Regions from separate parts of the Mesorhizobium sp. M1217 genome, predicted to be linked through region 2. Evidence: predicted binding sites of a transcription regulator. Region 2 holds the regulator's gene; each other region holds the start of a gene.
The links. The regulator PhoB, encoded in region 2, activates phosphate uptake and scavenging genes when phosphate is short. The targets are predictions, from matches to a motif close to TGTCATNNANCTGTCAT.
Positions count from the first base shown of each region.

Region 1: a site for PhoB is predicted at 2,182-2,198, ahead of ugpB (sn-glycerol-3-phosphate ABC transporter substrate-binding protein UgpB). Genes of this name have one in related genera too.
Region 3: a site for PhoB is predicted at 6,357-6,373, ahead of phnF (phosphonate metabolism transcriptional regulator PhnF). Genes of this name have one in related genera too.

Region 1 is NZ_JAMYMA010000012.1:149,871-160,006, forward strand. It holds gene ugpA (sn-glycerol-3-phosphate ABC transporter permease UgpA) at 1-623, opposite strand, end outside; gene ugpB (sn-glycerol-3-phosphate ABC transporter substrate-binding protein UgpB) at 809-2,119, opposite strand; gene NKH37_RS21135 (bifunctional diguanylate cyclase/phosphodiesterase) at 2,413-4,845, shown strand; gene tlpA (thiol:disulfide interchange protein TlpA) at 4,848-5,531, opposite strand; gene argH (argininosuccinate lyase) at 5,567-6,967, shown strand; gene NKH37_RS21150 (hypothetical protein) at 7,038-7,244, shown strand; gene lysA (diaminopimelate decarboxylase) at 7,261-8,529, shown strand; gene NKH37_RS21160 (ArsR/SmtB family transcription factor) at 8,546-8,848, opposite strand; gene NKH37_RS21165 (threonine/serine dehydratase) at 8,911-9,852, shown strand; gene NKH37_RS21170 (TIGR02302 family protein) at 10,065-10,136, shown strand, end outside.
Region 2 is NZ_JAMYMA010000002.1:72,533-82,668, reverse strand. It holds gene NKH37_RS03040 (DUF2865 domain-containing protein) at 120-1,112, shown strand; gene NKH37_RS03035 (hypothetical protein) at 1,204-1,557, opposite strand; gene pstS (phosphate ABC transporter substrate-binding protein PstS) at 2,219-3,280, shown strand; gene pstC (phosphate ABC transporter permease subunit PstC) at 3,340-4,326, shown strand; gene pstA (phosphate ABC transporter permease PstA) at 4,330-5,181, shown strand; gene pstB (phosphate ABC transporter ATP-binding protein PstB) at 5,178-5,981, shown strand; gene phoU (phosphate signaling complex protein PhoU) at 6,014-6,721, shown strand; gene phoB (phosphate regulon transcriptional regulator PhoB) at 6,738-7,427, shown strand; gene NKH37_RS03000 (ROK family protein) at 7,437-8,681, opposite strand; gene xylF (D-xylose ABC transporter substrate-binding protein) at 8,968-10,008, shown strand.
Region 3 is NZ_JAMYMA010000012.1:30,580-40,715, reverse strand. It holds gene phnC (phosphonate ABC transporter ATP-binding protein) at 1-638, opposite strand, end outside; gene NKH37_RS20570 (DapH/DapD/GlmU-related protein) at 860-1,477, opposite strand; gene phnL (phosphonate C-P lyase system protein PhnL) at 1,474-2,181, opposite strand; gene phnK (phosphonate C-P lyase system protein PhnK) at 2,408-3,184, opposite strand; gene NKH37_RS20555 (alpha-D-ribose 1-methylphosphonate 5-phosphate C-P-lyase PhnJ) at 3,181-4,092, opposite strand; gene NKH37_RS20550 (carbon-phosphorus lyase complex subunit) at 4,089-5,201, opposite strand; gene phnH (phosphonate C-P lyase system protein PhnH) at 5,203-5,814, opposite strand; gene phnG (phosphonate C-P lyase system protein PhnG) at 5,814-6,275, opposite strand; gene phnF (phosphonate metabolism transcriptional regulator PhnF) at 6,410-7,153, shown strand; gene NKH37_RS20530 (zinc-binding alcohol dehydrogenase family protein) at 7,172-8,188, opposite strand; gene NKH37_RS20525 (ABC transporter permease) at 8,258-9,223, opposite strand; gene NKH37_RS20520 (sugar ABC transporter ATP-binding protein) at 9,220-10,136, opposite strand, start outside.

The DNA.
Region 1 (10,136 bases), on a different contig from region 2:
GGGAAGACGATGGTCCAGAAGCGCTTGGTCTCGCCGGCGCCATCCATGGCCGCCGCCTCGATCAGCGTTTTCGGCACCGCCTGCAGGCCGGCGACGAAGAACAGGAAATTGTAACTGATCTGCTTCCAGGCAGCCGCCGACACCAGCAGGATCATGGCGTGGGTGCCGTTGAGCAGCGGGTCCCATGCGATGCCGAGGCTTCTCAGCAAATAGGCCAACGAGCCGATCGAAGGATTGAACAAGAAAAGCCACAGCATGCCGGCAATCGCCGGCGCGACGGCATAAGGCCATATCAACAGTGTGCGGTAGAGGCCTTTGCCGCGCACGGCCTTCTCGGCCATGACCGCGAGCAGCAGGGCCACAACCATGGCAACGATCGCGGTCGCAAGCGAGAACACCACGGTGACCTTGATCGAGTTGAGGTAGGCCGGATCGGCCAGCACCTTCCGGAAATTGGCAAACCAGACAAACCTGCTCTTCAGCCCGAACGGGTCTTGCCTGAGCATCGACTGGTAAAGCGCCTGACCGGCCGGCCAGTAGAAGAAAACCAGGGTGATGGCGAGTTGTGGCGCCACCAGCAGGTACGGCAGGATCTTGTTGGGAAATACGACGCGTGGAGACAGGCTGATTTCCCTCACTATCCAGGTGTCGCCAACGCGAGCTCGCGTGGGCGATATTTCAACCGACTAACGCATGTCGCCCAAAAGTGCGCAGCGGTTTTGGGATAACGACATGCATAAGAACAAGAGCTTAAAGCGCGTCGCATGTGGCCATTCAAACGCGACGCGCTTTAACCGAGATAATCTCGTCAGTTCTCCAGCGCTTCCTTGATCGCGGCGTTGCCGCGTGTGACCGCATTGTCGAGCGCCTGCTGAGCGGTTTGCTGGCCGGCCAGCATCTTCTCCAACTCCTCATTCTGGATATCACGCACCTGCGGCAGATTCGGCAGGCGCACGCCCTTCGAGTTGTCGGTCGGCGCCTTGCCCGTCATCTGCAGGATGGGTGTCTCGCGGCCGGGGTTTTTGTCATAGAAGCCTGATTTCTTGGTCGCCTCATACGCGGCGAGCGTCACAGGCAGATATCCCGACTTCTGGTGCAGATATTTCTGCACATCGGTCTTGGACAGATAGGCAAAGAAGGCGGCAACACCCTTATATTCCTCGTCCGACTTGTTGCCGAACACCCACAGGCTGGCACCGCCCGGCGTGGTGTTCTGTGGTGCGCCCTTGGCGTCGCTATCGTAAGGAAGCTGGCCGATGCCATAGTTCATGCCGGACTTGACGATATCGCCGAGGCCGCCCGACGATTCGGTGAAGATGCCGCATTCGCCAGCGAGGAATATCTGCTTGGCTTCGGAGGTGCGACCGCCATACTTGAACGTGCCGTCCTTGGCCAGGTCCGCGAGCGCCTGGAAGTGGTTGACGAAAATTGGCGCATTGATCTTGAGTTCGACATCGCCGCCGGCCAGGCCGTTCTGCTGAGTGGCCCAAGGCACGTCATTCCACGCCGCGAAATTCTCCAGATGGATCCAGGTCAGCCAGGTCGAGGTATAGCCGCAAGGGGCGGCGCCGCTCGTCTTGATCTTCCTGGCAGCTTCCCACACCTCGTTCCAGGTCTTGGGCGGGCTGTTCACGTCGAGGCCTGCCTTCTGGAAAATGTCCTTGTTGTAGTAGAGGATCGGCGACGAGGAGTTGTAAGGGAACGACAGCATGGTGCCGTCCGGCTTCGAATAATAGCCGACGATGCCGGGCAGATACTGGCTCTTGTCAAAGGTCATCCCGGCACTGGTCAGCACATCGGCCGCCGGCTTGATCGCACCCTCGGCCGCCATCATCACGCCGGTGCCGACGTCGAACACCTGGAGGATATCGGGCGCCTGGCCGGCGCGGAAAGCGGCGATGCCGGCATTCAGCGTCTCCGGATAGGTGCCCTTGAACACCGGAACGAGCTCATAGTCGCTCTGGCTGGCGTTGAAATCCTTGGAGATCTTGGCTACGACCTCGGCGTTGGCGCCGGTCATGGCGTGCCACCAGCTGATCTGCGTGACGGCGAAGGCGGAGGTGGTGGAAAGCAGGGTCAAGGTGGCGGCGACACCGGCCGCGAAGCCGAAGAACTTCATGTTTCATCTCCCGTTTGTCATTGGCGAAAGGGGCACTCTCGCAAAGCCAATATGTGGCGCTGATGACAATCGGACAACGGTTTTGTTGCGGGTCAATGAACATCGCTTCCGGCTAAAGTGCGCTCGCTACCGAAAGCGTCGCCAGGAACTACATCACCGCCTTCTCGGCGGAGCGCATCGGTTTTCCCCCGAAAAGGCCCGCCTCATGGCCCGCGGGTTAACCATTCGTTATAATCTCCAAGAGCTAATCAGTCACACCTCCCCTGTTATTTGGCAGACCGAGTGAACCCAGGATGCTGACGGTCTATAATTGTATTGTAAGTCAGCACGACCTGAGACTGGTCGCACTTGCCGCCCTCGTCTGCGGCATTTCTTGCTTCTCTGCAGTAAATCTCCTTAAGCACATCGGCCGATCGACCAACCGAAACCGGCTTGTCTGGCTAATGATCGCCGCAACTTCGACCGGGTTCGGCATATGGGCGACGCATTTCATCGCCATGACTGCGTTTACGCCGGGAATACCAAACGCATATAATCCGGGATTATCCGCCTTTTCGCTTGCCGCCGCCGTCATCCTGACCGCGCTTGGGATGTGGGTTGCCACCTTGCGCCGCGGCATCGACCATTTCCTCGTCGGCGGTGCCATTCTCGGTGGCGCCATCGCGACGATGCACTATATCGGCATGGCGGCGTTCGAGGTCGAGGGCCGGATCGTATGGAACCTGCTCCTTGTCGCGATATCGCTTCTGGCCGGCGGGACGCTCGCGGCAATGGCGCTCCTTGTCGTCTTGCGCCGCCCGTCCGCGCTCGCAACACTTGGTGGCGCCGCGCTTTTGACGCTGGCGATTTGCAGCTTGCATTTCATCGCGATGGGCGCGGTGTCGATCATTCCGGATTCCTCGATTGAAATATCCGAACATTCCATCGAGCCCATTTCCCAGGCCTTTGCCGCAGCGGTCGCCAGCCTGGTAATCCTTGTGCTGTCAGGCGCCGCGCTGTGGATCGACCTGCGCTTTCGCCGGCAGAGGCTCGAGGCCGATCGCATGCACGATCTCGCCAATGCCGCGGTCGAAGGGCTGATCGTTTGCGATGGCACACGCATAGTCAGCGCCAATGACAGCATGGCGAAACTGACGGGCACGGCGACAGCCACCCTGAACACGATGCAACTCGGCGAGCTGTTCGATGGACAGAGCGCAGCCGATGTATCCAGCTTCGGCGAACAGGCACAAGAAACGAAATTGAGGGGCAGCGACGGCACGAGAATTCCTGTCGAGCTGATCGCCAGGAAGATCGCCTACTGCGGCAGGCCTCATACGGTGCTTGCCGTTCGCGACATCCGTGAGCGCAAGAAGGCGGAAGAAGAGATCCTCCGTCTCGCGCATTTCGATCCACTTACCGGACTTGCCAATCGGCGGAGCTTTTCTTCCCGGCTCGAAGCAGAAATCGCTTCGATGGAGCGTGGCAGCAAGGATGGATATCTGGCGCTCCTGCTGCTTGACCTCGACCGGTTCAAGCAAGTCAACGACCTCTACGGCCACAGCGCCGGTGACGCCATGCTGCAGAAGCTGGCGCACTGCATTTCCGGCATTCCGCGCCACGGACAGATGCTCGCGCGTCTCGGCGGCGACGAGTTTGCCGTATTAGCTCCGAACCTCCCCGACCCCCTGGCCGCAGGCCGCATAGCCGAGGACTTGCTGGCGGCGATCCGGGAGGAAAACAGGGTTTCAGTCGGCTCCGGCCTTGTTTCGGCCAGCATCGGCATCGCCTTCTTTCCGCTGGATGCCGAAGATCAGGCCGGCCTGATCGGCCATGCCGACACGGCACTCCATCGCGCCAAGACCGAGGGCAGGGACACGTATCGTTTTTTCGAGATAGCCATGGGCACCGCGGCCCGCGACAAGCGCGTGATGGAGCATGAACTGCGCCAGGCGATCGCCCGCAAGGAGTTCCACCTCGTCTACCAGCCGCAGAAGGAAATCCGCAGCGGCAAGATGATCGGCTTCGAAGCCCTGGTCCGTTGGCAGCATCCGGAGCGGGGCGACATTTCCCCGGCCGTTTTCATCCCCGTGGCCGAGGACAGCGGCGCCATCGCGCAGATCGGCGACTGGGTGCTGACGACGGCTTGTAACGATGCAGTTCGCTGGACAAATCCGCTGATGGTCGCCGTCAACGTCTCCGCCGTGCAGCTTCACAATCCGAACTTCAGCCGCAAGGTGCACGACGCACTGGCGAGATCCGGCCTCGCACCCGGCAGGCTCGAACTGGAGATCACCGAAACGGCCCTAGTGAAGGACATGCCCCGCGCATTGGCAACCTTGAGGCAGGTCAAGGCGCTTGGCGTGCATGTGGCGATGGACGATTTTGGCACCGGATATTCTTCGCTGTCCAACCTTAGCGCCTTTCCCTTCGACAAGATCAAGATCGACGGGTCGTTCATCAAATCGGTCGATAAGAACGGCCAGTTCGCGGCGATCGTCCGCGCCGTGCTGGGGCTTGGACGCGGTCTCGGGCTGCCGGTCCTGGCGGAGGGCATCGAGACGCCGGGCGAATTGCAGTTCCTTGACGCCGAGGCTTGCGAGATCGGGCAAGGCTATTACCTCGGCAAACCGGCTCCGATCGAGACATTCGGCGAGTTGACGGGCGTCACGGCTCCGGCAGTCCGCGCCGCCAGCCGGCGCGGCGCAAGCATCGCCGTGCTCAAGCCGCGCCTGCGCACGGTCTGAGCCTATCCCGGCTGAAGCGCTGCCTCGACCAGACGCTTGGCATCCGGCCCTGACCATTCGGCCGGGCCGTTCATATGGGCGATCAGGCAGCCTTGCCCATCGATCAGCATGGTGACCGGCAGACCGAGCGCCAGGCCGCGCGTCTTGACGTCGTTGAACAGTGCCATGGTGGCATCGCGATAATAGCCGAGCGCCTTGACGCCGGTGTCCTCGAGGAACTTCTTCGGCTTGGTATCGTCGCCGGCATCGACGTTGACTGCAACAACCTGAAACGCGTCGCTGCCCATCTCCTTCTGCAGTGCATCGAGCGCCGGCATTTCGGCGCGGCAAGGTGCGCACCATGTTGCCCACAGATTGAGCAGCACCGTCTTGCCGGCATGATCGGCGATCGTCGTCGGCTTGCCGTCGGGGCCGTTGAAGGCGAGGCTTTTCAGCGATTGCGGCGGATCCGCCGGCAAAAGCGCGGCGACTTGACCGGTAGCGGCCGCGGCGATCTTCTTGGCATGGTCGGTCTTGGCGGCGCAGGCGACGTCGTCCTTGCCGCCGCCGGCGGCCACTTGCGCGGGCGCGTTGTTGCCAGAACCGCTTTCCCTGACATATACCGCGACCGCGCCGGCCAGCACGCCCGCAACCAAAGCGGCGAGGATGAGACGCAAAGCCGGGAAAAATCTATTGCCGTCTGCCATTTTTCAAAAACTGCTCCGGAGCACGGGTTATAGCGATGAGCGACAAGAAGGCCAGCAACCAGATGTGGGGCGGACGTTTTGCCTCGGGTCCGGCCGCAATCATGGAAGCGATCAACGCGTCGATCTCGTTCGACCGCAAACTCTATGCCCAGGACATTCGCGGCTCGATCGCCCATAGCGAGATGCTGGCGCAAACGGGCATTATTTCGGCGGCCGATCAAGAAAAAATCAGTCACGGGCTGAACACGATCCTGGCAGAGATCGGGGCCGGCACATTCGAGTTCTCGACCAGGCTGGAAGACATCCACATGAATGTCGAGGCCCGCCTCGCCGATTTGATCGGCCCTGCCGCCGGCCGCCTGCACACTGCCCGCTCGCGCAACGACCAGGTGGCGGTCGACCTCAGGCTCTGGGTCAAAGACGAGTGCTTTCGTGTCGCCGAGGCGCTGAAAGGCCTGATCACAGCGTTCCTCGCCCGGGCCGAGGAGCATGCGGCAACGGTGATGCCGGGCTTCACCCACATGCAAGCGGCGCAGCCGGTGACCTTCGGCCACCACTGCATGGCCTATGTCGAGATGTTTGCGCGCGACCTGTCGCGCGTCCGCGATGCGATCGAACGGATGGACGAAAGCCCGCTCGGTGCGGCCGCCCTTGCCGGCACCAGCTTTCCGATCGACCGGCACCAGACGGCAACGGCGCTTGGTTTTCGCGAACCGATGCGCAATTCGCTCGACAGCGTTTCGGACCGCGATTTCGCGCTGGAATTCTTGGGGCTGGCGGCGATCTGCGCGACACATCTGTCGCGGCTGGCCGAAGAGATCATCATCTGGTCGACGCCGCAATTCGGTTTCGTCAGGCTGTCGGATAGCTTCTCGACGGGTTCGTCGATCATGCCGCAGAAGAAGAACCCCGACGCCGCCGAACTGGTGCGCGGCAAGACCGGCCGTGTCACCGGCCATCTGGTCGGCCTGCTGACGGTAATGAAGGGCATGCCGCTGACCTATGGCAAGGACATGCAGGAAGACAAGGAATCCGTCTTCGACGCGGCAGAGACGCTCGACCTGATGCTGGCGGCGATGACCGGCATGGTGCGCGACATGACGGTGAACACTGCCGCGATGAAAAAGGCGGCCGGCGCCGGCTATTCGACTGCGACCGACCTCGCCGACTGGCTGGTACGCACGCTCGGCCTGCCGTTCCGCGAGGCGCACCATATCACTGGCCGGGCGGTGGCGCTGGCCGAGGACAAGAAGGTCGGGCTCGACAGGCTTTCGCTGCAGGATTTGCAGTCCATTCACCTCGGTATCAGCGCCGACGTGTTTTCGGTTCTGGCCGTGCAGAATTCTGTAAAGAGCCGCACAAGCTTCGGCGGCACCGCGCCGTCCGAGGTGCGCAAGCAGATCCGCTACTGGAAAAAGCGGCTAGCCAAGGCGTAAGACGCGGGGTGCAATGGCCGCAAAACTCGGATAGAAGCGCTGCGGGCAACAGTTTCGGACGGATGACGCGATGACCGGAAGCAGGATTTTGGTGACGCTGACGCTGCTAGCGGCGATGGCGACCGTTGCGGCCTGCGGCAGGAAGGCTGCGCTCGATACGCCCTACGCGGCAGCCGTGCAGGCGCGCAAGGACGCCGAGAAGGCCAAGCAACCTTTGCCGCCGGAGCCGGAAAAACCTGTCGAGGACAAGAAATTCATCCTCGACCCGCTGCTCTGATTTTCGGACCGATCTCGTGAACCATTTCGACTACCGCGACGGCGTACTGCATGCCGAGGACGTGGCGATATCAGATATCGCCGCCAGTGTCGGCACGCCGTTTTATTGCTATTCGACGGCGACGCTGACCAGGCATTTTCGCGTCTTTGCCGAAGCTTTTGCCGGGCTCGACGCGCTCGTCTGCTATGCCATGAAGGCGAATTCCAACCAGGCTGTGCTGAAGGTGCTGGCAAGGCTTGGCGCCGGCGCCGACGTGGTCTCGGAAGGCGAACTGCGCCGCGCTTTGGCTGCCGGCATTCCGGCAAGCAAGATCCTGTTTTCAGGCGTCGGCAAGACCGCGCGCGAAATGGATTTTGCGCTCTCGGCCGGCATTCTCTGTTTCAACGTCGAATCCGAACCGGAGCTGGAGCTGCTGTCGGCCCGCGCCACCGCGCTGGGCAAGATCGCGCCGATCTCGCTGCGCATCAACCCGGATGTCGACGCCAGGACGCACAAGAAGATTTCGACTGGGAAGGCCGAGAACAAGTTCGGCATTCCCTGGCAGCAGGCGCGGAAGGTTTATGCCCGCGCGGCTGAGTTGCCGGGCATCAGGATCACCGGCATAGATACCCATATCGGCAGCCAGATCACCGAATTGCAGCCCTTCGACGACGCCTTCGCGCTGCTGGTGGAACTGGTCGGCGCGTTGCGTGCCGACGGGCATGCCATTGAGCATATCGATGTCGGTGGTGGCCTCGGCATTCCCTACCGCGTCGACAACAACCCGCCGCCTTTGCCCGAAGCCTATGCCCAGATCGTCAGTAAGCATGTCGCCAAGCTCGGGCTGAAAGTGATGTTCGAGCCGGGCCGGCTGATCGTCGGCAATGCCGGCATCCTGGTCTCGGAGGTCATCTTCGTGAAAGAGGGCGACGCCAAGAACTTCCTCGTCGTCGACGCCGCGATGAACGATCTGATCCGGCCGACCCTTTACGACGCCTTCCACGACATCAGGCCGGTGGTGCAGCAGCCGGTCGCGGCACCGCGCATGAAGGTCGACGTCGTCGGCCCGGTCTGCGAGACCGGCGACTATCTCGGGCTCGACCGTGACCTGCCCAGGCTGAAAGCCGGCGACCTGATCGCTGTCGCCACCGCCGGCGCCTATGGCGCCGTCCAGGCCGGCACCTACAACACCAGGCCGCTGGTGCCGGAAGTGCTGGTCGACGGCGACCGCTTCCACATCGTGCGCCCGCGCCAGACCTATGACGAATTGATCGGGCTGGATTCGGTGCCTGATTGGTTGACCTGAGAGATACCTTGCAGCGCTACAGCCGGTGCTGGATGAGCGCCCTGGCCTCGGCGATCCTGTCCTCGTTCCGGCGATAGAATATCCACTGCTTGATACGCTTGCTGCGCAAAAGCCCTGCCTGGGTGAGCACGCGCATATGCTCGCTGAGCGTCGCCTGCGTGATCCCCAGCTTTTCCGCGATCAGCAGCGCGCAGACCCCGTCCTCGACCAGATCACCGTCCGCCTGCGGCGGAAAATGCGCGCGCGGGTCCTTGAGCCAATCGAGGATCTGCAGTCTGCGCTCGCTGGCAATCGCTTTGAAGACGTCGACCTCTTGCATTTAGGCACTTTGCCAAGTTACTAAGTAATGTCAACTCTGAATGTCAACTCTGGGAGTGAAGCATGCTGCATGGCCACACGATCACCCGCGAGCGCATTGCGGCGATGGAACCCCGCATCCGGCCCTTCGTGCGCCACACGCCGGTGCTGCGCGTCGACATGGCCGATTTCGGCCGCCCGCCTCTGCCTGTCGACCTGAAGCTCGAATGCCTGCAGCATTCCGGCTCGTTCAAGGCGCGTGGCGCGTTCACCAATCTCCTCGAACGGCCGGTTCCCGCAGTTGGCGTCGTCGCCGCATCGGGCGGCAACCACGGCGCCGCGGTCGCCTATGCCGCCATGCGGCTCGGCCATAAGGCGACCATCTTTGTTCCCGAAGTGAGCCCGCCGGCCAAGCTGGGCCGCATCCGCGGCTACGGCGCCGAGCTGATCGTCGGCGGCGCCCGTTATGCCGAGGCGCTGGCCGCCAGCGAGAGCTTCGCCGAAAAATCCGGCGCGCTGCAGATCCACGCCTTCAACCAGGAGGAGACGCTGGTCGGGCAAGGCACGCTGGGCCTCGAGATCGAGGCCGACCTGCCGAAGCTCGACACGCTGCTGGTCGCTGTCGGCGGCGGCGGCTTGATCGGCGGCATCGCCGCTTGGTTTTCCGGCCGCATCAGGATCATTGCCGTCGAGCCAGAGGGTGCGCCGACGCTACACCGCGCTTTCGAGGCGGGCCGGCCTGTCGATGCCCCAACCGAGGGCATCGCCGCCGATTCGCTCGCGCCGAAGCGTGTCGGCGAAATGATGTTTCCTATCGCCGAGGCGTTCGTCGAGCGCTCGATCCTCGTCGGCGACGACGACATTATCGCCGCCCAGGCGGCGCTGTGGGACCGGGTGCGAATCATCTCCGAGCCGGGCGGTGCGGCGGCCTTCGCGGCGCTCCTGTCCGGCCGCTACAGGCCGGCTGTGGGCGAGCGCGTTGCCGTTCTGGTCTGCGGCGCAAACGCCAATCCAGCGAAATTTTGACAATATCCGGGGCATTATTGTTCACGTTTTGGGGAACCGCCTCGCCTTCGCCGTGTTTGTTGGTATCCTTAGGGCGACGTGCAGCCGCCTGAATGCACGACGTATGCGCTAAGATTTTGGGTCTTCGCATCGTGCTTCCCGAAAATCGACTTTTCGGGCCCATGCGATAGACTCGTGAGGTCCGGGCTATCCCGCCCGGCCAGGAAGGGCCGATGACGCAACGACCCGTCTTTACCAGCGATCGCAGCCTGGCCGGGCGCCTTGCCTTGAGCCGGCTGGCGACG
Region 2 (10,136 bases):
CTAAAGTCTCTGGTGGCGGGGCGGTCTACTTCAATTAGGTAAAACTGATTTAGCCAGTACTTATCCATAGTCGACAAAGAAATCCTGTTCTCGGCGCAACAAGGACAATGGTCGCTCCAATGACGCGCTTCTGGCTTCTCACGATTCTGATGCTGGTGTCGGCAATAGCCGTTGCGCTCGGCACGTCCTCCTCCTATGCGGATAGCTGCGGCGCGATCAGGAGCCAATTGCTTTCGGCGGGGCGTGGCGCCGGGACCAGCCCCGAGCTTGCCCAACTACGCCGGCAACTCGCCGCGATTCAAAGGCTGGAGAGACAGCGCCGATGCACGGCGAAAACGGCCGGGTTCTTCTTCAACCCCTGCGCCGACCTCGTAAGCAGCAAGGCGGAGGTGCAACGGCAGATCGCCAGACTGTCGAATTCGGGCAGGGACACCTCCGGCCTGAAGGCCAGGTTCGTCGCGCTGGGCTGCGCCGCCCCCGCTGCCAAGAAGCAGCAGGCGCAGCAAGACCAGCCGCCGGCGCAGCAGCGCACAGCACCCAAAACCCAGTCCGCAGGCGCAACAATGGGTGGCAATCGGATGCTGTTTTGCGTTCGCTTGTCGGACGGATATTTCTTCCCCGCGCCAAAATCGCAGTTCGCCAAGAACGACGATCTGAAGGAAACGGTCGATCAGTGCCGCTATATCTGCGACGATGCCGGCGTCGAACTCTATACGCTGAGCGATGCCACCCGCGAGACCGAAGAGATGATCGCGCTCGAGACGCAAAAGCCCTATGTGGAGCTTGCGACCGCCTTCAGGTACCGCGACGACGCGAACTTCAAGGCCTGCGACGTCAAGCGCTATTACCAGCGCGTCGCCGAACTCAGGGCACGAACCGTGACACCGGCCAACATGAGCAACGCCATCATTCCGTTGCCGACGGCAAAGCCGGATTTTGGCAGCGTCGCGGAAATTCCTGAATCCGGGATCGAAACCGCCGGTACCGCTCTCGCAGGGGCAAAAACGCCGGTTGCCGAGGTGCCAGGGGCTGCCCAGCATCAGTCGGTCGAAAGAGCGATCGGCGCGCGGCCGGTGAGAGTGGTCGGGCCGGCCTTTTTCCCGGCGGACTGACCAGGGCGGGCGATGTCCCGAGACGGCGAACGGCTGGCCGGATAGCCGCTTCAAGGCCTACAGCCGCACGTATCGACCGACGGCCGGTTGGTTATTCGCAGACCATGCGGGCCCGTTTGCCGGGCAGGCTGACATTCCTGCAGGTGAGCGGCTTCGCCGGCTCCGATGACAGCATGGGCGGGTTGGCGACGACCTTCCTTCGTGGCGCTGCAACGGAAGCTGCGCTCCTGCGCACCGCCGGCCTTTTCGGCGTTTGAGGCGCCACAGGAAAGACATCGGTCTCCAGCTGCGACTGTTCGGCTTGCGCCTGCGGAGAAGGCCGGTCCCAGAAACGGCGAACATCGAGCGGCTTGGGAATGATCACGGTGCCGTCATAGCTGCGCGCGCAGCCGGTTCCCAGAAGCAGCGCCAGGCACAGGAAGACAGGCAGAATCCGTCGAAACATCAGCAACACCCCTGCAAGCTTATAACGCTGCTTCGGCCCAACCGACAACCGGCGGAATAGTGCAGAGGGAGTAGGTAAGGTGAAGTAGAAATCGCCGCACTTCCAGTCGAAGGCCCCGCTCGAAAGATCGATCGCCGGGTCGGGCGCGGATGGAGGTCCAGCGCGAGGCGAATTAAAACCTTGCGATTCGTCACCGCTTCCAGCGTAAGGCCATGGTGCGATCGCACCATACCCAATGGCGCGCTCAGTCGCGACAATGGGATATTCGAAGTTCCGCTCCTCCAGTTACGGGCGGGAGCAGCGACCGCCGGCAAGAAACAGGGTCAGATTTACCCCAACGGACCTGTTTCGGCGATGGCGCGGCCATGACACGTTCTGGCTGCATGCAACGCGCTCCCGTCCGGCTTTTTTCTTCTCAAGGTCAGTGGCTGCTATCGTCGAGCGGACAAAGCCGGCCGGAATTCACGCAAGCTGCTGATTCCAGCGGCAAACCGCGGCCCATGCCGACAAAGCCCGCGGCCGTTCCTTCTTAACCCGGCTGGACGACGTTACCGGAGCGACATGAAACTGTCATGCGACTGTAATAATCGGGGGCTATTGGCCTCAGCGGGCGCCGGAGGAATGGCGCCGAGAGACCATATTCCGAACAGGAGCAGGCCACATGAGACATTTCATCCGCTCGGCGGCCGTTGCGATTGCAATGGCTGCGGCGACGACTACCCTCACCCTGTCCGCCGCGCTCGCCGCGGACATCTCCGGCGCCGGCGCCACCTTCCCCTACCCGATCTATGCGAAGTGGGCCGACACTTACAAGAAAGACACCGGCATTGGGCTTAACTATCAGTCGATCGGTTCCGGCGGCGGCATCAAGCAGATCAAAGCCAAGACCGTTACCTTCGGCGCTTCTGATGCGCCGCTGAAAGGCGAAGAGCTTGAATCGTCCGGATTGGCTCAGTTCCCGATGGTGATGGGCGGCATCGTTCCCGTCGTCAACCTCGAAGGCATCAAGCCGGGCGAGTTGGTTCTCGACGGCCCGACGCTGGCCGACATCTTCCTCGGCAAGATCACGAGCTGGGATGACGAGGCGATCAAGAAGCTCAATCCCGACGTCAAGCTGCCTTCGCAGGCGATCGCGGTCGTTCACCGTTCCGATGGGTCGGGCACGACGTTCAACTTCACATACTACCTCGGCGACGTCAGCGCGGACTGGAAAGAAAAGGTCGGCGTCGACAAGGCCGTGGAATGGCCCGTGGGCATCGGCGCCAAGGGCAATGAGGGCGTTGCCAACAACGTCTCCCAGACCGGCGGCGCGATCGGCTATGTCGAATACGCCTATGCCAAGCAGAACAAGCTCACCCACACCGATATGATCAACAAGGACGGCAAGAAGGTCGAACCCACCGCGGCGGCATTCTCGGCGGCAGCGGCCAATGCCGACTGGAGCTCGCAGCCGGGCTATGGCGTCATCCTCGCCAACGAGCCGGGCGCCGAGTCCTGGCCAATGACGGCGGCGACGTGGATCCTCCTGTACAAGAAGCCGGACGACGCGGCGACCACCGGCGAAGCGCTCAAATTCTTCGCCTGGGCATACGACAAGGGCGACGAGATGGCCGGCGAGCTGGACTACGTTCCGATGCCCGACAAGGTGGTCGAGAGCGTCAAGGCCATGTGGGCCAAGGAAGTCGTCGGCAGCGACGGCAAGCCGCTCTACTCGGCTATGTAATCTCCTCCAGGGAGGGCGTCGACGGCGCCCTCCCTGTTGCCTTCAATCGCGAGGACCCAATGACCATCGCTTCCGATGCCATGCTATCATCTGCAGCCCGGGCCAGGGAAGCTACGGTGCGGCGCTTCGCGCTCACAGACGCCATATTCCGCGGACTCACCCGCGCTTCCGCAATTCTTGTGCTGGTCATCCTCGGTGGTGTCGCAATCTCGCTGTTTGCCGGCTCATGGCAGGCCCTGTCGTCCTTCGGGTTCTCTTTCCTGACGACTGAAAGCTGGAATCCGGTAACGGAAAAATTTGGCGCGCTGGCGCCGATCTACGGCACGCTGGTCACGGCGGCCATCGCCATCCTGATCGCGGTTCCGATCGGCATCGGCATTGCCGTGTTTCTCACCGAACTCTGCCCGCGCCCGCTCAGGCGCCCGATCGGCATAGCGGTCGAGCTGTTGGCCGGCATTCCCTCGATCATCTACGGCATCTGGGGCCTGTTCGTGTTCGCGCCGTTCCTGCAGACGACGATACAGCCCTTCATCATCAACATCTTCCACGGCGTGCCGGGACTATCCAGCCTTTTCGCCGGCCCTCCTTACGGCATCGGCCTTCTGACCTCGGCGCTGATCCTCGCCATCATGGTGCTGCCCTTCATCACCTCGATCACCAAGGACGTCTTCGATACGGTGCCGGCGGTGCTGAAGGAATCGGCCTACGGCATCGGTTGCACGACCTGGGAAGTGACCCGGCGCGTGGTCATTCCCTATACCCGCATCGGTATCATGGGCGGCGTCATGCTTGGCCTCGGCCGCGCGCTCGGCGAAACCATGGCGGTGACCTTCGTCATTGGCAACGCCCACCGCATCAGCGCCTCTCTGTTCGCGCCGGGCACGACGATCTCGGCGACCATCGCCAATGAGTTCACCGAGGCCGACGGCGATCTCTACACCTCCTCTCTGGTTTCGCTCGGCCTGATCCTGTTCGTCATCACTTTCCTGATCCTTGCCGCCGCCCGCTATATGCTGATGCGGATCGACGCCCGTACGGGAGTCTGACCGATGTCGACATCCTCATCGCTCCACAGCCGCCGCAAAGCCAGAAATTCGGTGATGATGGCGCTTTGCGTCGTCGCCGCCGGCATCGGGCTTGCCTGGCTGGCGCTCATTCTCGGTGCACTGGTCTATAAGGGCACAGCCGGGCTTTCGTTCGCGGTCTTCACCGAGATGACGCCACCGCCAGGCGAGGCCGGCGGCCTGCTCAATGCAATCGCGGGCAGCCTGCTGATGACGATCATCGCCGTTGTCGTCGGCACGCCGATCGGCGTGCTGGCGGGAACCTACATGGCCGAATATGGGCGTTTCTCGCGCATCACCACCGTCGTGCGCTTCATCAACGACATCCTGTTGTCGGCGCCGTCGATCATCATCGGCTTGTTCGTCTATGAACTGATGGTGCGGCCAATGGGACATTTCTCGGCCATAGCCGGCGCCGTTGCGCTTGCCATCCTGGTCATTCCGGTGGTCGTGCGCACCACTGAAGACATGCTCAACCTGGTGCCGAACGCGTTGCGTGAAGCCGGCGCCGCGATCGGCGCGCCGCGCTGGGTGGTGATCCGCTCGGTCGCCTACCGCGCCGCATTGTCCGGCATCGTCACCGGCATATTGCTGGCGATAGCACGCATTTCCGGCGAGACGGCGCCGCTGCTCTTCACCGCGCTCAACAACCAGTTCTGGAGCAGCAATATCAACGCGCCGATGGCCAGCCTGCCGGTGACCATCTTCCAGTTCGCTCTCAGCCCTTATGAGGAATGGCAGCAACTGGCGTGGACCGGCGCACTCATAATCACCCTGACGGTTCTGGGCTTGAGCATCCTCGCCCGCAGCCTTACCGGACGCAGAGAGGACAGATGACACAGATGTTGTCCCCGGACATGACGATGACCGAAACGGTCGCCGAGAAGACGAAGATCGAGGTCAAGAACCTCAACTTCTACTACGGCCAGAGCAAGGCGTTGAAGGACATCACCTTGTCGCTGCCCGAGCGCAGCGTCACTGCCTTCATCGGCCCTTCGGGCTGCGGGAAATCGACGCTGCTGCGTGTGTTCAACCGCATCTACGAACTCTACCCGAAGCAGACAGCCGAGGGCCAGGTGCTGCTCGACGGCAAGAACATTCTCGACCGCTCGCAGGACCTCAATCTCCTGAGGACCAAGATCGGCATGGTGTTCCAGAAGCCGACGCCGTTCCCGATGTCGATCTACGAGAACATCGCCTTCGGCGTCAGGCTTTATGAGAATCTGGGCAAGTCCGAAATGGACGGCCGCGTCGAACAAGCGTTGAAGCGGGCCGCGCTGTGGGGCGAGGTCAAGGACAAGCTCAACGCCAGCGGCTTGAGCCTGTCAGGCGGCCAGCAGCAGCGGCTTTGTATTGCCCGCACCGTGGCCGTGAAGCCGGAAGTCATTCTGCTCGACGAACCGGCTTCGGCCCTCGACCCGCTGTCGACTGCCAAGATCGAGGAACTGATCGACGAATTGCAAGCCGACTATACGATCGTCATCGTCACCCACAACATGCAGCAGGCGGCGCGCGTGTCGCGCCAGACCGCCTTCATGTATCTGGGTGAACTGGTCGAGTTCGACCGGACCGAGAAGATCTTCACGTCGCCCCGCGAGAAGCGCACGCAGGACTACATCACTGGCCGCTTCGGCTGAGCCGTTCCGATCATGCATATGAGGACAGGACCATGGGCGAACACACAGTCGCTTCTTTCGACGAGGATCTCGAGCAGATCAGCAAGCTGATCCGCGACATGGCCGACCTCGCCGGTTCGATGGTCGGCGGGGCGACCAAGGCCCTGTTGAATTCCGACAACGTGCTGGCGCAACGCGTCGTTTCCGACGACGCCATCATGGATGCGCGTCAACGCGAACTGGACGACCGCGCCATCACCCTGATCGCCAAACGCCAGCCGATGGCCCACGATCTTCGCCATGTGGTCGGAGCGATCCGCATGGCGGGCGACCTCGAACGCATCGGCGACCTTGCCAAGAATATCGCCAAGCGCGTGAGTGCGGTCGGCCTCAGCGCCACGCCGCGGGACCTGTCGCATTCCATCGACGCGATGGCGCAGCTGGTTCTCATCCAGGTGCAGGGTGTCATCGAGGAATATGCTGCAGGCGATGCGGCCGCGTTGGCCAAGCTGCGTGCCGCCGACGAGCGCATCGACGTCAAATACACGTCCGTGTTCCGCGAGCTGTTGACCTACATGATGGAAGATCCGCGCAACATCACCGCTTGCACGCACCTGCTGTTCTGCGCCAAGAATCTGGAGCGGATCGGCGACCATGTCACCAACATCGCCGAAAATGCGTATTATGTGCTGACCGGCGAGCAATTGCCGGTCAATCGTCCGAAGCAGGACGAAACGACAATGTCCGCACCGGTGACATGATGGGGGTGCCCAGCCGATGATCGCACCACGCATAATGGTGGTGGAGGACGAGGAGCCATTGGGTGTGCTGCTCCGCTACAATCTCGAATCCGAAGGCTACCAGGTCGAGGTGGTGACACGCGGCGACGAAGCCGAGATCCGTTTGCAGGAGAATGTGCCCGACCTTTTGGTGCTCGACTGGATGATACCAGCGGTTTCCGGCATCGAGCTCTGTCGTCGGTTGCGGGTGCGCCCCGAAACCGAGCGGCTGCCGATCATCATGCTGACCGCGCGCGGCGAGGAGAGCGACCGGGTGCGCGGGCTTTCGACCGGCGCCGACGACTATCTGGTCAAACCGTTTTCGACACCGGAATTCATGGCCAGGGTCAAGGCGCTGCTGCGGCGCGCCAAGCCGGAAGTGCTGTCCAGCGTGCTGAAGGTCGGCGACATCGTGCTCGATCGCGAATCGCACAGGGTCTATCGCAAGAAGAGCGAAATCAGGCTCGGGCCGACCGAATTCCGGCTGCTCGAGTTCATGATGCGGCATCCGGGCCGTGTCTTCTCGCGCAGCCAGTTACTCGATAATGTCTGGGGCGAGACAATCTACATCGACGAACGCACCGTCGACGTGCATGTCGGGCGGCTGCGCAAAGCCGTCAACAACGGCCGGATGCCGGATGTCATCCGCACCATCCGCGGTGCCGGCTATGCGATCAGGGAAGATTGACCCGCCTGGTCAGGCTACGTTCTTTCTGACGCTGGGCCTCATTTGCGCGCCCGGCGCGAAAATCTCCTGGTCGACGAAGCTTAGCGCCCGCATCGCGCAGCCTTCGCGGATCAGCGGCAATTCGTTCGGCTCTGTATCGAAGGAGATCGAGCCCGAATGCTGGCCGCCGGCGGTCTGGGCGATTGCCTTCCGCAAGGCCGGCTCGATCAGATCGAAGGCGGCGGCACTGGCGCCGACCATCGCGACCGGTGCCGGATCGATCAGCGCGAACAGCGAGCCGAGACCGAAACCCAGCGCTTCGCCGGCCTTGCGGTAGGCCTCGCGTTCCGGCCCATCTTTCTCGCGCGCCCGGGCCGCCAGTGCTCGCATGTCGGCGTCGCTGACGTCGGCGATCGGTTCGCTTTCTTCGCTCATCTGCCTGGCGTTGCGCCAGATGGCGTAGTTGCCGGCATAGGCCTCGATGCAGCCGCGCCGCCCGCAACGGCAGAGCGCGCCGCCCGGACGATGGATCATGTGGCCAAATTCGCCACCCGAGGAATGCGTCCCGGTGAACAGTTCGCCCTTCAGCACCAGCCCCATGCCGATGCCATGCGAAAGCAGGATGGCGATGAAGTCGTCGCGATAGCGATCCGGATTGCGCCAGCGCAAAGCCACCGCCATCATGTTGCAGTCGTTCTCCACCGTTGCCGGGATGCCGAATTCGTCCTCCAGCATGTCGGCAAAGGCGATGTCGGTCTGCGGCGTGATCGGCGACCACAGCATGGCGCGTGCAGGGGAGTCGGTAATGCCCTGAATCGCCAGGGCGATGCGGGCGACACTGCGGACGTCAAGGTCTGGATCCTGCAGCCGGCGCCGGACGATGGCCATGCATTCACGGATCAGCTCGTCGCGCGGCATGGTCAGCGTGTCCAGCCGGCGCTGTTCCTCGGCGACCACCTGTCCCGTATAGTCGATAATGGCGGCCGACAGGAAATTCAGCGACAACACCACGGTCAGCACCGCCGCCGCTTCCGGGTTGAGGGCGAGGCCGACCTGCGGACGACCGCGTTTCAACGAAACGGGCTCACTTGCCTTGCTCTCGGCGAGGATGCCTTCCCGTATCAGGTCGGAAGAGATCGCCGATATGGTCGAATGACTGAGGCCGGTAGTAGCTGCGATCTCAGTACGCGATGGCTGGCCGGCCCGGCGCACCGCCGAGATCACCATCGCCCGGTTGCGCCGGCGCAAATCGTCATGGCGGATTCCGACCGACATTGTTTTGCTTTCCTCCCGGTTGCCGCGGCCGCTCATGAACCGGAAGCCGTCGGTAATGTCCGACAAATAGTGTCGGACGCAGGCAAATAGTGTCAGATGCAGGTGGCGCTGTCATCGTTTATTCCGACGCTCGAAAAAACTCGCAGAGTCATCAAAATCCATCAGAATCGATGTTGACAGCAGCCGGAGATCGGGCCAGTATTTTTTCGAGGCTCGAAAAAATTAGAGCTTCTAAGCTGGTCTTTGAGCCAATTGGTCACGCCGTACGCGGCGCAGGGAGGATATGATGAAGAAATTCACGACCGCCATTCTGGCGGGTGTCGCCATGACGCTGGCGCTGGCGTCGGTGGCGCAGGCTAAAGACAAGGTCATCGGCGTTTCCTGGTCGAACTTCCAGGAAGAGCGCTGGAAGACCGACGAGGCCGCAATGAAGGCGGCCATTGAGGCCGCAGGCGACAAGTATATTTCCGCCGACGCACAGTCCAACCCCGGCAAGCAGCTCACCGACGTCGAGAGCCTGATCTCGCAGGGCGCCAGCGCACTGATCATCCTGGCGCAGGACGCCTCGGCCATCGGGCCGGCCGTGCAGAAGGCACTGGACGAAGGCATCCCGGTCGTCGGCTATGACCGGCTGATCGAGAACAAGGACGTGTTCTATCTGACCTTCGACAACAAGGAAGTCGGCCGCATGCAGGCCCGCGAAGTCTTCAAGGTGAAGCCGGAAGGCAACTACGTCTTCATCAAGGGTTCGGGTTCCGATCCGAATGCCGATTTCCTGTTTGCCGGTTCGATGGAGGTGCTGAAGGAGGCCATTGACGGCGGCAAGATCAAGAATGTCGGCGAGGCCTATACGGACGGCTGGCTGCCGGCCAACGCTCAGAAGAACATGGAACAGTTCCTGACCGCCAACGACAACAAGGTCGATGCCGTGGTCGCCGCTAATGACGGCACTGCCGGCGGCGTCGTCGCCGCGCTGACGGCGCAAGGGCTGGCCGGATCGGTTCCGGTTTCGGGCCAGGACGGCGACCACGCCGCGCTGAACCGCATCGCGCTCGGCACACAGACCGTGTCGGTGTGGAAGGATGCGCGCGAGCTCGGCAAGAATGCCGCCGAGATCGCCTCGCAACTGGCCGACGGCAAGCAGATGACCGACATTGCCGGCGTGAAGGATTTCACCACGCCCGGCGGCAATACCGTCAAGTCGCTGTTCCTGACCCCGGTCGCCATCACCAAGGACAACCTCAACGTCGTCATCGACGCCGGCTGGATCAAGAAAGAAGAGGTCTGCGCCGGGGTGACGGCTGGCACTGTTGCAGTCTGCAACTGAGCCGACGTTTCCGAAAAGTCCGAACGCCGCGGCCGCTCGCCGCGGCGTTTTTCCAACAAGAGTTGTTTTTCCGCTTCCGGCGGATAACTTCTAGGCTGCTTCCGGCATCCGCGGCAGACGGCAACCCG
Region 3 (10,136 bases), on a different contig from region 2:
TTGCGCGCCGTATCCAGCGTATGCAGATTGGTGATGACGATGATACCCTCGCGCAAATTGATATCCTGCAGCGAATCCATCACCACTTTGGCGTTGAGCGGATCGAGCGAGGCAATCGGCTCGTCGGCGAGCAACACCTTCGGCTGCTGCATCATGGCACGCGCGATCGCAACGCGCTGCTGCTGGCCGCCGGAAAGCGTGCCGGCGGGCTGCAGCGCGGTGCGGGCGATGTCCAGGCGCTCGAGGGCTGCAACCGCCTCGGCGCATTCGTTGCGGGAGAACATGCCGAACAGGTTGGACAGGGTCGAGCGGTGGTTGAGCCGGCCGAGCAGCACATTGGTCAGCACATCGAGGCGCGGCACCAGATTGAACTGCTGGAAGATCATGGCACAGTCGCGTTGCCAACGCCGGAGCGGCGAGCCGCGCAACCCGGAAACCTCGACGCCGTCGAACAGGATGGATCCCTGGCTGGGATCGATGAGGCGGTTGATCATGCGCAGAAGGGTCGATTTGCCGGCGCCGGAGCGGCCGATGACGCCGACCATCTGTCCTTGCGGGATCGAGATGTGAACATTGCTAACGGCGGTGTTCTTGCCGAACCGGCGGGTGACGCCGCGGATTTCGAGCGTAGCTGACATGGTGCAGGCTCCAGTCCAATCGCAATTGAAGGTCTGTTAACCCTCGCTAGCGCAGCTACGTGAACCTGCGGTGTCTGATTGATGTCAGTTTTGTTACCGCCCACAGCCTGGAGCGGGGCGGGATCAACTCGGCGCGAGAAGCTCGAATGGTGAATGGTGATAAGAAAGGCTTTCCTGAGCCTCGAAATTTATTCGCTGCCCGCCATTACCATTCACGATCCTTAGCCACCATACTTCTCCAGAAAAGCCTCCGCCGACAGCTCCCGGAAATCGTCGAGCGCGGCGCGCAGCCTTGCATGATCCCAATCCCACCAGGCGAGCGCCTGATAGCGCTCCGCGGTGCGGCGGTCGAAGCGCTCGCGGATCGGCTTGGCCGGTACGCCGCCGACGATGGTGTAGGGAGTGACGTCCTTCGATACCACTGCGCCGGCACCGACCGCCGCACCGTCGCCAACGGTGACGCCGGGCAGGACGGTCGAGCCATGGCCGAGCCAGGTGTCGTGGCCGATGGTGACGCGTTTGGCGCGGCGCTGAGCGAAGAATTCGCTCTCGTGCTCGGCGTCGTCCCAATAGTCGGAGGCGCGATAGGTGAAATGGTGCAGCGTCGGCCGCCAGGTCGGATGATTGGTGGCATTGATGCGGACGCTGGCGGCGATGTTGGCGAATTTGCCGATTGTCGCGCACCAGACGCTGCAGTCCTGCATCATGTAGGAATAGTCGCCGATCATGCTTTCCGAAACCCGGCTTCGGTCGGCGATCTCGGTCCAGCGGCCGAGCGTCGAGTTCTCGATCTCCGCCGTCTCGTGGACCAGCGGGGCCTCCGACAATTTCCTGGTCATGCGGCGATTTTCCCAGCGGCGAAGGCGGTCACGTCTATGATGCGATCGGCGACGGCTTCGCGCACGTCGTAATCGTGGAAGATGCCGAGCAAAGCGACGCCCGCCGCCTTCTTGGCGGCGATCAGGGAAATCACCACGTCCCGGTTCTTCGCATCAAGCGAAGCGGTCGGCTCGTCGAGCAGCAGGATCGGATGCTCGGTGATGAAGCCGCGCGCGATGTTGACGCGCTGCTGTTCGCCGCCGGAGAACGTCGCCGGCGGCAGCGCCCAGAGTTTTTCCGGCAGGTTCAATTGGGCCAGCAAGTCGCGTGCCTTGCCGCGCGCGGCTTCGCGCTCCTCGCCGCGCTCGACCAGCGGTTCGGCGACGACATCGAGCGCCGAGACGCGCGGCACGGTGCGCAGGAACTGGCTGACATAGCCGATCGTGAGCCGGCGCACGGCTAGCACGGTGCGCGGGCTGGCCGTGGCGAGATCGATGAGCCCGTCCTCGTGCTGGACGATGATCTGGCCTGCGTCGACGGCATAATTGCCGTAAAGCATTTTCAGGATCGAGCTCTTGCCGGCGCCGGACGGGCCGCCGAGCACGGAGCATTCGCCGGCCCTGATCGCGAAAGAGACACCGGCGACGACAGGCAGTTTGATGCCGTCGCGCAGATGCATGGTGAAGCTCTTGGCAACATCGGAGACGACGAGCGGGGTTGCCATCAGAAGGTCCTCCAATCGCCATTCGTTTGCGGGCCAACACCCCCCTCTGGCCTGCCGGCCATCTCCCCCTCAAGGGGGGAGATGGGCAGCCTGACTATCTCGCTCGTTCTGCAACGTTGTAGGATGGCGAAACCGGGAGTGATAGCCAATCTCTCCCCTTGAGGGGGAGATGCCAAGCGATGCCAAAGAGGGCAGGCCAGAGGGGGGTACGCCGGAGCAATCATCGTCACACCTGCAGAATCGAGGAGACAAGCAACTGGGTGTAGGGCGCGCGCGGATCGTCGAGGACGCGGTCGGTGAGGCCGCTTTCGACAACACGGCCGTCCTTCATCACCATCATGCGCTGCGACAACAGCCGCGCCACGGCGAGATCGTGGGTGACGACGATGGCCGCCAGGCCGAGATCGGTGACCAGCCCCCGCAGCAGATCGAGCAGGCGTGCCTGTACCGAAACGTCGAGGCCACCGGTCGGCTCGTCCATGAACACCAGCCGCGGCCCTGTGACCAGGTTGCGGGCGATCTGCAGGCGCTGGCGCATGCCGCCGGAGAAGGCGCGCGGCTCGTCGTCGATGCGGTCCTCGTCGATCTCGACACGCGACAGCCAGTCGACGGCCGTCGCGCGGATTTTTCCATAGTGACGGTCGCCGACCGCCATCAGCCGTTCGCCGACATTGGCGCCGGCCGACACCGTCATGCGCAGCCCGTCGGCGGGGTTCTGATGGACAAAGCCCCAGTCGGTGCGCATCAGGAAGCGGCGCTCGGCCTCGCTCATGCGGTACAGCTCACGGAACTGGCCGTCGCGCATGCGGTAGCTGGCGGTGCCGGAGCTGGGCAGCAGCCGAGTCGACAGGCAGTTGAGCAAAGTCGTCTTGCCGGAACCCGATTCGCCAACCACCGCCAGCACCTCGCCCGGCCACAGGTCAAAGGTGACGTTCTCGCAGCCGACGCGCGCGCCGTAGAATTTGGACAGCGCCGAAACGCGCAGCAGCGGTGCGTCGGTCATTCAGCTGGCTCCATTTTTCCTGGGGCAAGATGGGTCTCGGGCGCGAGGTGGCCGCGATGGCCTTCGGCGCGCCGCTTCTCGCAATGATCGGTATCGGAGCAGACGAACATGTGGCCGCCATGGTCGTCGAGGATGACCTCGTCGAGATAGACGTTCTCGGCCGCGCACAGCGCGCAGGGCTGGTCGAAGGTCTGCACTTCGAAGGGATGATCCTCGAAGTCGAGGCTGACCACCTCGGTAAAGGGCGGCAGTGCATAGATGCGCTTTTCGCGGCCGGCGCCGAACAATTGCAAAGCCGGCGAACGATGCATCTTCGGATTATCGAATTTCGGCGTCGGCGAGGGGTCCATGACATAGCGGCCCTCGACCTTGACCGGGTAGGCGTAGGTGGTGGCGATGCGGCCGTGCTTGGCGATGTCCTCGTAGAGCTTCACATGCATGAGGCCGTATTCCTCCAGCGCATGCATTTTGCGCGTCTCGGTCTCGCGCGGCTCGAGGAAGCGCAGCGGCTCGGGGATCGGCACCTGATAGACCAGCACCTGACCGGCACTAAGCGGATATTCAGGGATGCGGTGGCGCGTCTGGATGATGGTCGCCTTGGCCGTCTCGGTGGTGACCGCGACATTGGCGACCTTCTTGAAGAAGGCGCGGATCGAGACGGCATTGGTGGTGTCGTCGGCGCCCTGGTCGATGACCTTGAGAACATCGTCCGGTCCGATGATCGACGCCGTGACCTGGACGCCGCCGGTGCCCCAGCCATAGGGCATCGGCATCTCGCGCGAGGCGAACGGCACCTGATAGCCGGGGATGGCGATGCCCTTGAGGATGGCGCGGCGGATCATCCGCTTGGTCTGCTCGTCGAGATAGGCGAAGTTGTAGGTGGCGATGTCGGTCGGTTGTCCGGTCATTCCGCGGCCTGCCTTTTCTCGTCGGCCTTGCCGGCGTTTTCGCGGGCGTCGTGCGCGGCGCGCATGCGGCGCACGAGGTCGAGCTCGGCCTGAAAATCAACATAGTGTGGCAGCTTCAAATGCTCGACGAAGCCGGTCGCCTGGACATTGTCGGAATGCGAGATGACGAACTCTTCGTCTTGCGCGGCGGCGACGACATCTTCGCCGAATTCGGTTGCACGAAGAGCGCGGTCGCATAGCGCCATGGCCATCGCCTTGCGCTCGCTCTGGCCGAAGACGAGGCCGTACCCGCGGGTGAATTGCGGCGGCGCCTTGGCCGAGCCCTTGAACTGGTTGACCATCTGGCATTCGGTGACGCGGATGCTGCCGAGCGGCACGGCAAAGGGCAGTTCCGGCACGTCCAGTTCCAGTTCGACCTCGCCGATACGAACCTCGCCGACGAAAGGATGGTTGCGCGCATAGCCGCGCTGGGTGGAATAGCCGAGCGCCAGCAGAAACCCCTCGTCACCGCGCGACAGCGCCTGCAGGCGGATATCACGCGCCATCGGGAATTCGAGCGGCTCGCGGGTGATGTCGCCGGGGACATGATCCACGGGCATGTCGCCGTCGGGCTCGATCAGGCCTTCGCGAGCGAGGATGGCCGCGACGCGCGGCATCGCCTCCGCTTCGCCTGCACGCTGCTCCGGTTCGGCGACTTCGCCGCCGGCGGCAAGCTCGGGATCGAGCAACCGGTGGGTGTAGTCGAAAGTCGGGCCGAGCAACTGCCCGCCGGGCAGGTCCTTGTAGGTCGCCGACACGCGCCGTTCGACCAGCATCGAGCCGGTTTCGATCGCCCTGGTATAGCCGAAACGCGGCAGCGTCGTGCGATAGGCGCGAACCAGGAAGATCGCCTCGATCATGTCGCCGCGCGCCTGGACGATGGCGAGTGCCGCCAATTCCCTGTCGTAGAGCGAACCTTCGCTCATCACCCGGTCGACGCCGAGCGCCAGCTGCTCGACGATCTGGTCGAGCCGAAGTGCGGGCACCGAGCGATCGCCGCGCCGGCGGTCGGCGAGCAATTTGTGGGCGTTGCGGATGGCTGCTTCACCGCCTTTTACCGCGACATACATCCTACGCCTCCATCGTCTTAATGCGCGTCGTGCGCGGCAGGCAGGCAATTGCGTCGGACGTGGCGAGGATGATGTCGACACCCCGCGGAAAGCGCTGATTGTTCTGCTTCCATTGCTCGACGAAATGACGCGGCATTTGCGCCGGCGCGATCGTCGCCGTCTTCTCGATGCCCGGGCCTTCGAGCAGCAGCGGAGCGCCGGAGACGAGATCGCCGACCTCAAGGATCAGCGTCGTCGAACGATCGGGATAATCCTGGGTGCCTTGCGAAAACCCGTCGAGCGCCATCATCTCGGCCGGCGTGGCAATCAGCGCGAAATGCGCGTCGGCCGGGGTGTTGGCCAGCGGCGCGCCGGTATGGAAGCCAAGCCAGGATTTCACCGCCGCCGACCCCTGCAAAGCCGGGTCGAGCCAGAGCGGCGTGTCGTTGTCGCACAGCGCCAGAGCAATGGCGCCGGCGATGGCCGACAGCGGCGCCGGGGGGTGGGCGAGGGCCGGCAGCGGCTGCACGCTGCCCGGCCGCGCCATCGCGTCCATGACGGCGCGGAATACGGTCTGCGCGTTGAATACCGGATCGGCGAAGCCGCCCTCAATGGATTGAGTGGCGATGTCCATCAGTCTTCCCCGCGTACCATGGTGAAGAAATCGACCTTGGTCGCCGCCGTCTCTGCGCGGCGCTGGTCACGCGCCTTGGCCAGTGCGGCTTGCAAGGGCGCGACGATCCTGGTCTCGACCTCGTTGCGGTGGGCCGGATCCTGCCAGAGCGCGTCGGCGATTGCCGCCAGCCTTGCCTTCTGCTTGTCGCGACCAAGCGCGTAGCAGTGGCCGACATGGCCGGACGCAAGCCGCACCGTGGCGCGGGTGACCGTCGCCTCGCCGACATTGAACGGCGCGCCGCCACCGCCAATGCGGCCGCGCACGGTCACCAGGCCGGCTTCGGGGCCACGTAGAAGTTCTGCTTCGCAAGGCAGGCCGGCTTCGTCCCAGAGGCGGACAATGTCGTCGCCGGCCGATTGCGCCAGCGTCGCCATTACGGCCTTGCGCTCGGCCTGCTCTCGCGCTTCCTGTCCTCGCATGGCCGGTGCTCCTCGTTCGCGTGCATTTGTCTATTGATATAGACAACTATACAAATGATATCTATTATCTAGCGCGTGTCTATGACGTGTACGTGACACGGGCCAAAAGGTCGGCGCAAAGATTGGGGCGGGAAATGATCGGGCAAGCCAACAGCATCGAGCGGCGCAGCGGTGTCGCGCTATGGCGGCAGATCGCCGACCAGATCCTGCACTCGATCGCCGTCGGCGATTTTCCCGAGAATGCCGCGCTGCCGCCGGAGGTGGCACTTGCCGAACGCTATGGCGTCAACCGCCATACGGTGCGCAGCGCTATCGCAGCGCTGGTGCAGGAGGGTGTGCTCAAGGCGGAGCAAGGGCGTGGCACCTTCGTGCTGTCGCGAAAGCGGCTGTCCTATCCGATCGGCGCCCGCACCCGCTTTTCCGAGGGATTGCAAGGACAGGCGTCAGAGCGGCATATCACCTTGCTCGCGTCGTCGGTGGAGCCGGCCAACCGTCGTGTCGCAGAGGGCTTAGGCCTTGCGAAGGGGGCTGATGTGATACGCCTGGAAACGCGCGGCGAAGCCGATGGAATGCCGGTGTCCCGCGCTGCCGGCTGGTTCGATGCCAGGCGCTTTGCCGGCATCGATGCCGCTATGGCAGAAACCGGTTCGATCACGGCATCGCTGGCACGTTTCGGCATCGACGACTATCTCCGGCAATCGACCGTGCTGTCGGCGCGCCATGCCGATGCCGCCGACCTTGCCGACCTCGACCTGCAGCCCGGCGCCATCGTGCTGGTGACGGTCGCCGTCAACGTCACGCCCGACGGTCAGCCGATCCAGTTTTCGGAGTCGCGCTTCCCGGCCGAGCGGATCGAACTCAAACTGTCGGCGCTTTGAGACGCGGCTATCGTTGTGTCATCCGACCTGGATGACCGCCTTGATCAGCCCGGATTTCTCATGTGCCCAGCGGGCGAGGTCGCGCGGCGTCTCGCCAAGCATGGTGCGGTGGGTGACTAGCTTTGCCAGCGGCACCGCACCGTTGCGGATTGAAGCGGCGACATGGTCGAAATCGGCGCGCAGAGCGTTGCGGCTGCCGATCAGCATCATCTCGCGCTTGTGGAATTCGGGATCGGAAAAGGCGATGTCGTCCTTGACGACGCTGACCAGCACCAGCGTGCCGCCATGCGCGACATGGGCGAAGGCCGACTGCACCGACTGGGTGTTGCCGGTGGCGTCGAAGACCGCGTCAAAACCATCGCCGTCGGTCGCCTGCCGCACCAGATCAGCGGCGGCGCCCTGCGAGCCGTTGAGGGTCGCGAAGCCGAGTTCGCTTTCGGCGAAACCCAGCCTCTCGGCACTCATGTCGAGCAGCGTCACGTCGAGCCCGGCGATGCGGGCGAACAGCGCCGTGCCGAGCCCGATCGGGCCGGCGCCGATGACCAGGGTACGCGCGCCCGATTGAGCCAGCGAGCGCCGCACCGCATGCGCCCCGATCGCCAGGAATTCGACGGCGGCCGCATCGGCCAGCGACAGGCCGTTTGCCGGATAAAGATTTTGCTCCGGCACCAGGATCTGCTCGCACATGGCGCCGTCGCGATGGACGCCGAGCACCTCGATCCTGACGCAGCAATTCGGCTTGCCTTGCCGGCAGGCGATGCATTTGCCGCAGGCGAGATAGGGATTGACGATCACCGCTTCGCCTATTGCCAGATCGACGCCTTGGCCGGTCTCCAGCACGGTCCCCGAGACTTCATGGCCCATGATGCGGGGATAGGCGAGGAACGGGTGCTTGCCTTCAAAAATGTGATAATCGGTGCCGCAGATGCCGACATGACTGACCGCGACCAGCGCCCAGCCCGAGGGCGGCGCGCCAGGCGCCGGGCGATCTTCGAGCACAAGTTCGCCGGGCGAGCGGCAGACGACGGCTTTCATGCTTCAATCCAGTCGGTTCATGGCACCGCCGGCTCTGCTGTTGCGAGGCCGGCGGCTGTTAGGGGCGATCTATTTGCCGCGGCGGCGCAGCCCGTCGAAATAGACGATGACGATGATCAGCACGCCGGTGATGATGCGCTGCCAGAAGGCGTTGACGTTGAGCAGATTGGCGCCGTTGTTGATGGTGGCAAGGATGAAGGCGCCGAGCAGCGGCCCGTGCACGGAGCCGACAGCGCCGAACAGCGACGTGCCGCCGATCACCGAAGAAGCGATCGCCTGCAATTCCCAGCCCTCGGCCTGCGTCGGATTGCCGATGCCGATGCGCGACGCGAGCAGCACGCCGACGAAGGCCGCACACAGCCCCGACAATGTATAGGCCATGTAGATTGTGCGCTGGACGTTGACGCCCGACAGACGCGATGCCTCGGCGTTGGAGCCGACCGAGAACAGGTAGCGGCCCCAGCGGCTGTGGTGCAGGAAGATGTAGGCCGGAATGCCGACCAGGATCACCATCCAGAACAGATTGGGGACGCCGACGAAGGAACTGCGCGAGAACGTCTGGAAGGCGTCGTTGTTGATCGAGATCGAGTTGCCGTTGGTCATCAACAGGCCGATGCCACGCAGCGAGGTCAGCGTCGCCAGGGTGATGATGAAGGGTGGCAAGCCCATCTTGACGATGCCGAAGCCATGGAACATGCCAATGGCGACGCCGACCAGCAAGGTAATCAGGATGGCTAGGAAAACCGGTGTGCCGGCGTTGATCAGCATCGCGACGATGACGGTGGCGAAGCCGACAACGGCGCCGACGGAAAGGTCGATGCCGCCGGTGATGATGACGAAGGTCTGGCCGACCGCCAGGATGGCGATCATCGACCCTTGCCGCAACAGGTTCGAGATGTTGTTGGCCGAGGCGAAGCTCGGCGTCGCCACCGACAAGATGATCCACAAAAGAACCAGCAGTGCCAGCAGTGTCAGCCCGAACAGGGCGTTGTAGTTGCGTTTCGGCCTTTCGGCAGCGATCGCCTCGGTGCTCATATCCGTCCTCCCGGTCTTTCTTGTTTCTCGGCCAGCGCCTGGGTGAGGATCTCCTCGTGGTCAGCGGTACGAAACCCATGAGTGGCCACTAGCTTGCCGCGCCGGAACACATGCAGCGTGTCGGCGAGCTCATAGACCTCGGGCAGGTAGGACGAGATCAGGATGATGCCGGCGCCCTTGGATAGCAGCGCGCCAAACAGGCGGTAGATCTCGGCCTTGGTGCCGACATCGACGCCGACGGTCGGCTCGTCGAAGATGAACAGCTTGGCGCCGTGCGCGAGCCATTTGCCGATGACGATCTTCTGCTGATTGCCGCCGGACAGGCTGGAGGCCAGCGCACTTCGCGTCGGCGTCTTGATGCGCAGGTCGGCGATCTGGCGATCGGCCTGGGCTTTTTCTTGCGCACGGGAGATCAGCAGATTGCTCGAGATGCGCTTGTAGATCGGCAGATTGAGGTTGAGCCCGACCGGCAGGTTGAGGCAGAGGCCCTGGTCGCGGCGGCTTTCCGGGGCCAGCGCCATGCCGAGCCTGATCGCGTCGTGTTCTGAATTGACCTTGACCTCCTTGCCCTCCCAGAGGATCTGGCCGCCCGATTTGCGGTGTCGGCCATAGAGCGTGGTGACGAACTCGCTGCGGCCGGCGCCGATCAGGCCGTAGAGGCCGACGATCTCGCCGGCGCGGACGGACATCGAGACATTTTCGAAACCCTTGCCGGAGAGGTTCCTGGTTTCTACAAGCATCGCGCCCGGGGTGAAATGCTCCTTGTGGTAGACCTGCTCGATCGAGCGGTTGATCATCATCTTGACCAGCTCGGCGTCATTGGTCTCGGCGATATTCCTGGTGCCGACCAGCGTGCCGTCGCGCAGCACCGAGACGCGGTCGGCGAGCTCGAACACTTCTTCCATGCGATGGC